DNA from 2 places in the Chryseobacterium geocarposphaerae genome. Region 2 is predicted to be linked to the other one. Evidence: riboswitches for the same ligand, from Rfam matches in the RefSeq annotation. Region 2 holds a riboswitch; the other holds the start of a gene.

Region 1 (4,257 bases), 640 kb from region 2:
CATATTTTTGAATAAGCTTAAAAGTTTCAGACTTAGGCTGGATGTCTTTAATAAGTTTGTTTTCTTTCATTTCTAATGTTTTCTCAACGAATTTTTAATAACAGTAGTTAAAAAATCAATCGCCACGGAATTTTGCTTCATATTCGGGATAATAAGATCTGCTTCATTTTTTGAAGGCTCAATAAATTCCTGGTGCATCGGTTTCAATGTTGTCTGATAACGGTGCAGTACTTCATTCAGGTCTCTTCCTCTTTCCTGAGTATCTCTCCTGATCCTTCTGATCAGTCTTTCATCAGAATCTGCATGAACAAATACTTTTAAATCAAATTCTTTTAGTAATTCTTTGTTCGTAAGTACCAAAATTCCTTCTACAACCAATACATTTTTAGGCTCTACAGTCACATGATCTCCGGTTCTTCCGTGTGTTACAAAACTATAGATTGGCTGTTCGATCGGCTCATTGTTTTTTAAAGCTTTCACATGTTTTATCAACAAATCAAAATCGATGGATTTAGGATGATCATAATTTAAAGCTTCTCTTTCCGTTAATGTAAGATTATGATTATCATGATAGTAATTATCCTGTGAAAGGATATTCATTCCTTCGATATCAAGCTGCTGAATGATCTTATCAACAACCGTAGTTTTGCCGGATCCTGTACCTCCTGCAATTCCTATTACAAGCATTCTTTTTTTGTTTCTTTATAGTTTTTACAAATATACTATTTTAGATGAATGCAAATAAAATAAATGAGAATCTAAAATTTCAAACAGATGAAAACTAATGCATAATTTTAAAGTTATCAGATATTAATAAGAATTAGCAATATTCAAAATTAAATATTCACCCCATGAATATTTTTCACCTCTGCCATCACAAACGTACTGTGTGTACTTCCGATAGAATCTACAGAGCCTAATTTATTAAAAACAAAATCCTGATAGTGCTTCATATCTCTTACCTGAACTTTCAGTAAAAAATCAAAATCTCCGGAAATATTATAGCATTCTGCGACTTCATCAATCTGTAAAATATCTTCAACAAATCGATTTCCGACAGAACGATCATGGATTTTCAGTTTTACCTGACAAAAAACGGTAAAACCACGATTCAATTTTTCCGCTTCCAGAATGGCAGCATAATGTTTAATATATCCTTCCTGCTCCAGTCTTTTCATCCGTTCAAAAACAGGGGAAGCAGATAGGTTTACTTCTTTCGCGAGCTCTTTTACGGTTAGTTTTGCATTTTTTTGAAGGATTCTCAGCAGTTGAAGATCCTTTTCATCCAGTCTTTCCACAGAATAATATTCTTTTTGGGGGTTCAATTCTCAAATTTACAGAATAATAATCTTTCAAATATACATAAATCGAAATAAAAATCTTATTTTAATCAATATATCCAATCAATATACTTTAATCAATATCTTTGAATCCTATTTTGTTCTTTAATATACTTCATCAAACGGAAAAGGTTTTACTTAAGGTAAATTAATAGGGAATCGTGTGAAAATCACGAGCTGTCGCGCAACTGTAAGTAACACATCAAAGTTTTTGTCCACGCATATCCACTGTGTAAACGGGAAGGATGACAATAACCGTTATAAGTCAGGAGACCTGCCTGTTCCGAATTGACAATGCTCTCGCGGTTGGAGTTTTTGGTTAGACAGATGATATTTTGGAAACGTATTGGGTTTAAAATTTTGATTTTTTAAACGCAAAGATTTTTTATGATGACTTCTTATTTTTTAAGGAGCAAAGAATTGCGACTTCTTCGCTGATGAAGCGTATGGATAAAACGTCCGCTCTTACAATCAATGAAATTGATTCTACTCTGCTCACTTAAGACGTCAAGAAAATTTAATTAAAACTTTGCATCAAAAAATAAAAATCTTATAATTCTTTTCATTAAAAAGAAAAATACGTCTTCACTATATCTTACCAATTCCCCAAAACTTTTCCCTGCAATAGCATTATGAAGCATCCGAAGAACTTTTAAAATCATTGTCTAATTTAAAAGTTGTAAGAAAATGCAAACACATCTTCTTGGCTATCCGCGTATTGGTAGCAACAGAGAACTCAAAAAAGCCTGTGAACAATATTGGGCAGGTAAAATCAATTTAGACGACCTTCTAGAGGTTGGAAAAACCATTACTCAAAGTAATTGGAAACTTCAGCAGGAAGCGGGAATTGACCTTATCCCATGTAATGATTTTTCGTATTACGATCAGGTTTTGGATATGACCTTAACGGTTGGAGCCATTCCTGAACGTTATCAGGAAATTGCTTTAAAAAAGCCCGAACTGGACGTTTATTTTGCAATGGCAAGAGGTTTCCAGAAAGACGGCTTAGATATTACCGCAATGGAAATGACGAAATGGTTTGATACGAATTATCATTATATCGTCCCTGAATTTCAGAAAAACCAGGAATTTAAATTATTCTCCAATAAAATCATCGAAGAATTCATTCGTGCGAAACAGACCGGATTCAATGCAAAACCTGTTATTATTGGTTTATTAACGTATTTACTGCTTGGAAAAGAGAAAGAAGAAGGTTTTGATAAGTTGGATTTAGCTCAAAACTTACTTCCTGTTTATATTCAGATCTTAAAGGAGCTGGAGGGTCACGGTGCGGAATACATTCAGTTTGATGAGCCATTTTTAGCATTAGATTTAACTGAAAAAGCAAAAGAAGTCTATCAGTTTGTGTATGCTGAAATCAAAAAACAGTTCCCTAAGCTTACATTTATTGTCGCAACTTATTTTGACGGCTTAAAAGACAATCTTTCACTCGCCACTTCCCTACCTGTCGATGTTTTACACATTGACCTGGTTCGTTGTCCAGAACAATTGGATGAAGTTTTGAATAATATTCCCAATACTTTAAGCCTTTCTTTGGGTGTTGTAGACGGCAGAAACATCTGGAAAAATGATTTTCAGCATTCTTTACAGTTCATTAAAAAAGCTGTTCAAAAAATTGGTTCGGAAAGGGTTTTCATCGCCCCGTCCTGTTCTTTGTTACACTCTCCTTTCGATCTGGATTCAGAGAAAAATGAAGAAACTTTATCTCCCGAAATCAAACAATGGATGGCTTTTGCGAAACAGAAAGTGTATGAAGTTGTCAATTTAAAGAAATTGGCTTCAGAAAACCCGGATTACAATACGTTGCAGATTTTAGCAGAAAATAAAAAAGCGATTGAAAACCGTAAAACATCTCCATTAATTCACAATCAAAAAGTAAAAGACCGTATTGATGTTACTACTGAAAGTGATGCCCGAAGAAACAATCCATTTAATGTTAGAAAAGAAGTACAACAGGAAGTACTGCAGCTTCCTTTATTTCCAACAACTACCATCGGTTCATTTCCACAGACAAAAGAGGTGAGAAACTGGCGTGCCAAATTCAAGAAAGGGGAACTGAATGCCGAACAATATGATATTTTGCTAAAACAGGAAACCGAAAGAACGATTCGTTGGCAGGAAGAAATCGGAATCGATGTGCTTGTTCACGGGGAATTCGAAAGAAACGATATGGTGGAATATTTCGGGGAACAATTGGCTGGGTTTGCGTTTACACAAAACGGTTGGGTTCAAAGTTATGGAAGCCGTTGTGTGAAACCTCCGGTGATTTTCGGAGATGTATACAGACCGAATCCAATGACTGTTTATTGGTCGGAATATGCTCAATCTTTAACTAAAAAATGGGTAAAAGGAATGCTAACTGGACCTGTAACGATTCTTCAATGGTCTTTTGTACGTGATGACCAACCTCGTTCACTGACCTGCAAACAGATCGCTTTAGCAATTCGAGATGAAGTCAATGATCTGGAAAAAGCAGGAATCAGGATTATCCAGATTGATGAACCTGCGATTCGTGAAGGACTTCCATTAAGAACATCCGACTGGCAGAATTATCTGAAATGGGCAGTTGAAGCGTTCAGAATTTCAGCAAGCGGCGTGGAAGATGCAACACAAATTCATACCCATATGTGTTATTCTGAATTTAATGATATTATCCAAAATATTGCTGATATGGATGCCGATGTGATTACGATAGAATGTTCCAGAAGCCAGATGGAATTATTAAATGCTTTTGCAGATTTCAAATATCCTAATGAAATCGGACCGGGAGTTTATGATATTCACTCACCAAGAGTTCCGTCTAAAGAGGAAATGGTTGAACTGTTGAAAAAAGCACAAACTGTTATTCCTGTGCAACAACTTTGGGTTAATCCTGATTGCGGCTTGAAAACCCGTC
Region 2 (4,257 bases):
TCTCATTGCTGTAATGTCCATTCCTACATAATGAGCCAAACCTGCACAAACACCTGCTATTTTTTGTCTTTCAGGGTCACGGAACAATTGTTTTTTATCCGTATATTCAGTTCCTGAAGAGTATGTTTTTTTTGTGTTTTTTTCAGAATAATAAGCTTCTTCCTGTTCTTCGATTTTTTCTGGAGATCCGATCTGAGCAATTACTTTTTCTACATCAGTATCATTAATTACTTCACGTTTTCCTAAAGAATCTCTGAAGATTTCTACCATTCTGATTTCTATGTCATGCATTACCTCATCAGCTTCCGAAGCATCCAGCGAGCTTCTCAGTGCATTCAGGTAATCGCTAAGCTTTATATATGCGTGTTCTTCTATGGTAAAAGAAAAACCTGCGAGTCCTATTGAGAGTGTCTTGTTCATAGCTTTGTTTTTTAATTTTTTTGAGTGATTTGGTTTACGGAATCTGTTAGTTCGTTCCAGGTATTTTGAAGTTCATCTAAAAATAATTTACCTTTTTCGGTGATCTGGTAATATTTTCTCGGAGGTCCTCCTGTAGATTCTTCCCATCTGTATGAAAGGAACTCGCCGTTTTTTAATCTTGTTAAAAGAGGGTAGAGTGTTCCTTCTACTACATCCAGTTTTCCTTTTTTCAGTTCATCTATTAGGTCGGAAACATACATTTCACGATGATTGATGAGACTTAAAATACAGAATTCCAGAATTCCTTTTCGCATTTGCGCTTTGGTATTTTCAGTATTCATCTTTAATAAGTTTTGTTAATTAGTTATATAATTTTCGAAGTTCGGAACCTAGCTAGTTGATCCTATTTCGATTTTACATTACAAAGATATGTAAATAAAATGGTATTATGCAATACAAAGTAGTGTAATTTTTTAATTTTATTATTTAAAATATTGATAATCAGTAAAATAAATTTTTGTTGATTTTCATCTTAGTTTTATTTAAGCCTTAAAATTTTCCAAAAATTTTAAATTTTCGTATTTTTAGGTCAGAAATTTTGATCGACATTTTATAAATGAATTCAAAATATGATCATGTAAATAACAATAAAGAATGAAAATACAGAAGGAGATTGATTTTATCCTGGCGGTAGATGCCCTGAAAAATGTACAAAGAAGAAACTATAATGCGGATGATACCAGAAGAGAAAATACGGCAGAACATTCCTGGCAAATAATTATTTTAGCTCAGATTCTTTTTCCTTACGCGAAAAACAGGGCAGATATTGATTTATTGAGAGTAATAAGAATGCTTTCCATTCATGATCTGGTAGAGATTGAAGCAGGAGATACATTTTTATTTGATGAAGCTGCTATGGTAGGGAAATTTGAAAGAGAAAAACTTTCTGCCCAAAAGATCTTCGGGATTTTAGATGAACCTTTGCGTACGGAATTCTTTAATTTGTGGCTTGAATTTGAGGAAGAAAAAACTCCGGATGCCATTTTTGCTTGTGCCATCGACAGAATCATGCCTTTCATCCTGAATTCCCATACTTCGGGAAAAAGCTGGACAGAAGCCGGAGTAACGGAAAAACAAATCAGAAATATGTTGGAGAATGCCATCGTAAGAGCTTCCGATGAAATGGGAGAGGCTTTCCATCATTTATTGAACCTTAGCCTTGAATCTGAAAAGGTGTTGAGGTAATTTGTAAAATAAGTTTTAGTCCACAATGAAGGAAGGTAAATAAAAAGTTTCGGCGGGCTTTGCCCGCCGAAACTCATAATAAACATGCTGAAAATATAGGGTTGCGGCGACCGCAGGTCGCCGCAACCTTTTTTATAATATTGAGATTGGTTTCTTAAATTCATCTATGGCTACAAAAGTAAAATCCCCTACAATAGCTCTTTCTCTTTCATAGGAATACATCTGTTCCGTATAGATTTCAACATTGACTTTCATACTTGTTTTTCCGACATGGGAAACTTTTCCGATTAGTTCTACGATCGTTCCTGCGGGAATAGATCTTTTAAAATCAATTTTATCACTGCTTACCGTTACCACACGTTTTCTTGCAAATCGTGTAGCTGCAATAAAAGCCACTTCATCCATGAGCTGCATCGCTGTACCTCCGAAAAGCGTATCGTAATGATTGGTTGTGTTAGGGAAAACTGCTTTGAAAATTCGGGTTTCTGATGCTTCAATTCTTTCTTCTGTAGTCATATTTCATTATTAAATTAAGGCGAAATGAAATAGATTAAAATAACAGAAGAATAGCAGGGACATAAAATATACCTGTTAAAATCCATCAGATCAATAAACTTCAGATCGCGAAAGTTTTTTGTTTAAAGAAAAAGGCAGGTCTCCTGACTTGTAACATCTCTATTTCCTTCCCATGCGGTAGCACAGTGGAATATTTTATAAAGACTTCAGTTACTTACAGTTGCGCGACAGTTCGTGATTTTCACACGATTCCCTATTAATCAGCAGCTAAGCAGAACCAATTTCTATGATGAATAAAGTCGTTAAACTTTTTCGAAGGCAAAAATAAGAATAATTAAGAGATTATTCCGGGTTTTTGTAAATAATCTGACTAATTGCCGCTCCCTGTTTGATAGACCAGAAGGTGACATAACGGTTTTCTCCGGAACCATTAATCATATATAAGAAGATATGATCCTGATCTAAAGCGGTGACTCCTACATTATCAAAATCCATCGTAGGCTGAAACAGGTTTTTTATGGCATCCCTTACAAAAACGGAGCCTCTTCCCGGTTGCTGTACACGGATAGACTTTATTTCAGTCATTCCTTCTGGAAGCTCTTTACCGATTCCCCAGGTTTTCTGTTTGTCAATTTTAATGATATTTCCTTCAGCATCTTTTTCCTGTTTCTTAATGTGAGCATAAGAAGGGTAAATGTCAATAATAACTTTGGTTCTTTGGTTTCCGGGTATTTTAGGATTGGTATCGTCTGTGAAAATTAAAGATTTCCCGTTTTTAGATTTAGAAGGGGTAAATTTAGGTAACTGGTCTACAAAAACAATACGGTTTTTATTTACCATCCCTTCCTTGGTAATGCTGTCGTATCTTACGAAAGGTTTGTCTGTATCATCTTTTTCAGGATATTTGATCCAGATCCATTCTGTTTCTCCCGGAGCAGGTTTTACATAGACAAACACATCACCGGTTTTCATACGGATTTTATCAACGATTTTCCGATAATCATCTTTATGAACACGCACCATTGCATAGCCTTCTTCTGCTTTTACCACTCCGAAAGGAACTTTATTCTGAGCCTTTACAGAAGCCAAAGAAAAAAGACTGAAAATAGATATATAAAATGCTTTGTTCAGAGAAATCATCTTGAAAATTTTTTGATAGTTCAAATATATAAATTAAATGTTTTTCGGGAGATAATTATAGCGTTGCAATTCTTTTAAATCTTTAATGGATTTTAAATGAGAATCGGAAAGCAGATAAATTTCATCCGAAATATCCAATACTTCCTGATATCGGTGATCTGAAATGATTATTCCTTTCTCTTTGGATTGCTCTTTGATGAGTTTTTGCACTTCGCTTGTCATTTTCGGAGAAAGTCCGTTGAAGGGCTCATCCAGTAAAATGAATTTTGACTCGGAGAAAATAATCAGTAAGGCTTCAACAATTTTCTTCTCACCTCCGGAAAGATTTCTTGAAGTCTCATTCAATAAGGGTTTTATTAAATCCAACTCAGTTAGCTTTTCTGAGTTTTCTTTATTGCAGAAAATTGGAATCAAATTTTTAATATTAATACCTTTTGGAAGGAAAAAATGTTGTGGCAAATAGGCAATCTTATTTTTTCTGTCCCACTGATTTTGGAGAACTTTATCATCAACTCTTATATATTGATGATCTCCTTTCATTGTTCCGAAAATTATTTTGAGTAAAGTAGATTTCCCGGAGCCATTTCTTCCTAAAATTCCTGCGATTTTCCCTGTTTCACAACCAAGATAAATGTCTCTTAAGATTGTCTTTCCGTTAAAAGATTTTATCAGACTGTCTATATGTAGTTTACTCATAAAATTGGCAACCTATATTTATAATTAGACTTACTATAACTGTAATCCCCCAAAGCAATAATCTTGAGAATCCGAAATTAGCATAAAAGTAATATTCATCTTTTAACCTTAATTCATATATCAAAAAATGGAACGCCGGTAAAAAGAGAAGAAAGCATAATCCGAAATTACCGGCCGTGAAACCAAGCTGTGTATTTATGAGCAAAGAAAATAGGACAGCAGGAATTAACAATTTAAAAT

The links. A riboswitch is a leader RNA that binds a small molecule or an ion and turns the genes downstream of it on or off. The one in region 2 is predicted to bind cobalamin.
Region 1: it holds a riboswitch for cobalamin, as region 2 does, so the genes downstream of both, metE (5-methyltetrahydropteroyltriglutamate--homocysteine S-methyltransferase) here and CLV73_RS07915 (acyl-CoA thioesterase) in region 2, are expected to answer to the same signal.

Annotation. Positions count from the first base shown of each region.
Region 1 is NZ_PGFD01000001.1:1,143,345-1,147,601, forward strand. It holds gene CLV73_RS05115 (FtsB family cell division protein) at 1-70, opposite strand, end outside; gene udk (uridine kinase) at 73-687, opposite strand; gene CLV73_RS05125 (Lrp/AsnC family transcriptional regulator) at 837-1,298, opposite strand; cobalamin riboswitch at 1,453-1,636, shown strand; gene metE (5-methyltetrahydropteroyltriglutamate--homocysteine S-methyltransferase) at 2,028-4,257, shown strand, end outside.
Region 2 is NZ_PGFD01000001.1:1,787,144-1,791,400, reverse strand. It holds gene CLV73_RS07930 (PspC domain-containing protein) at 1-420, opposite strand, end outside; gene CLV73_RS07925 (PadR family transcriptional regulator) at 432-761, opposite strand; gene CLV73_RS07920 (HD domain-containing protein) at 1,075-1,665, shown strand; gene CLV73_RS07915 (acyl-CoA thioesterase) at 1,798-2,181, opposite strand; cobalamin riboswitch at 2,298-2,478, opposite strand; gene CLV73_RS07910 (hypothetical protein) at 2,524-3,321, opposite strand; gene CLV73_RS07905 (ATP-binding cassette domain-containing protein) at 3,355-4,017, opposite strand.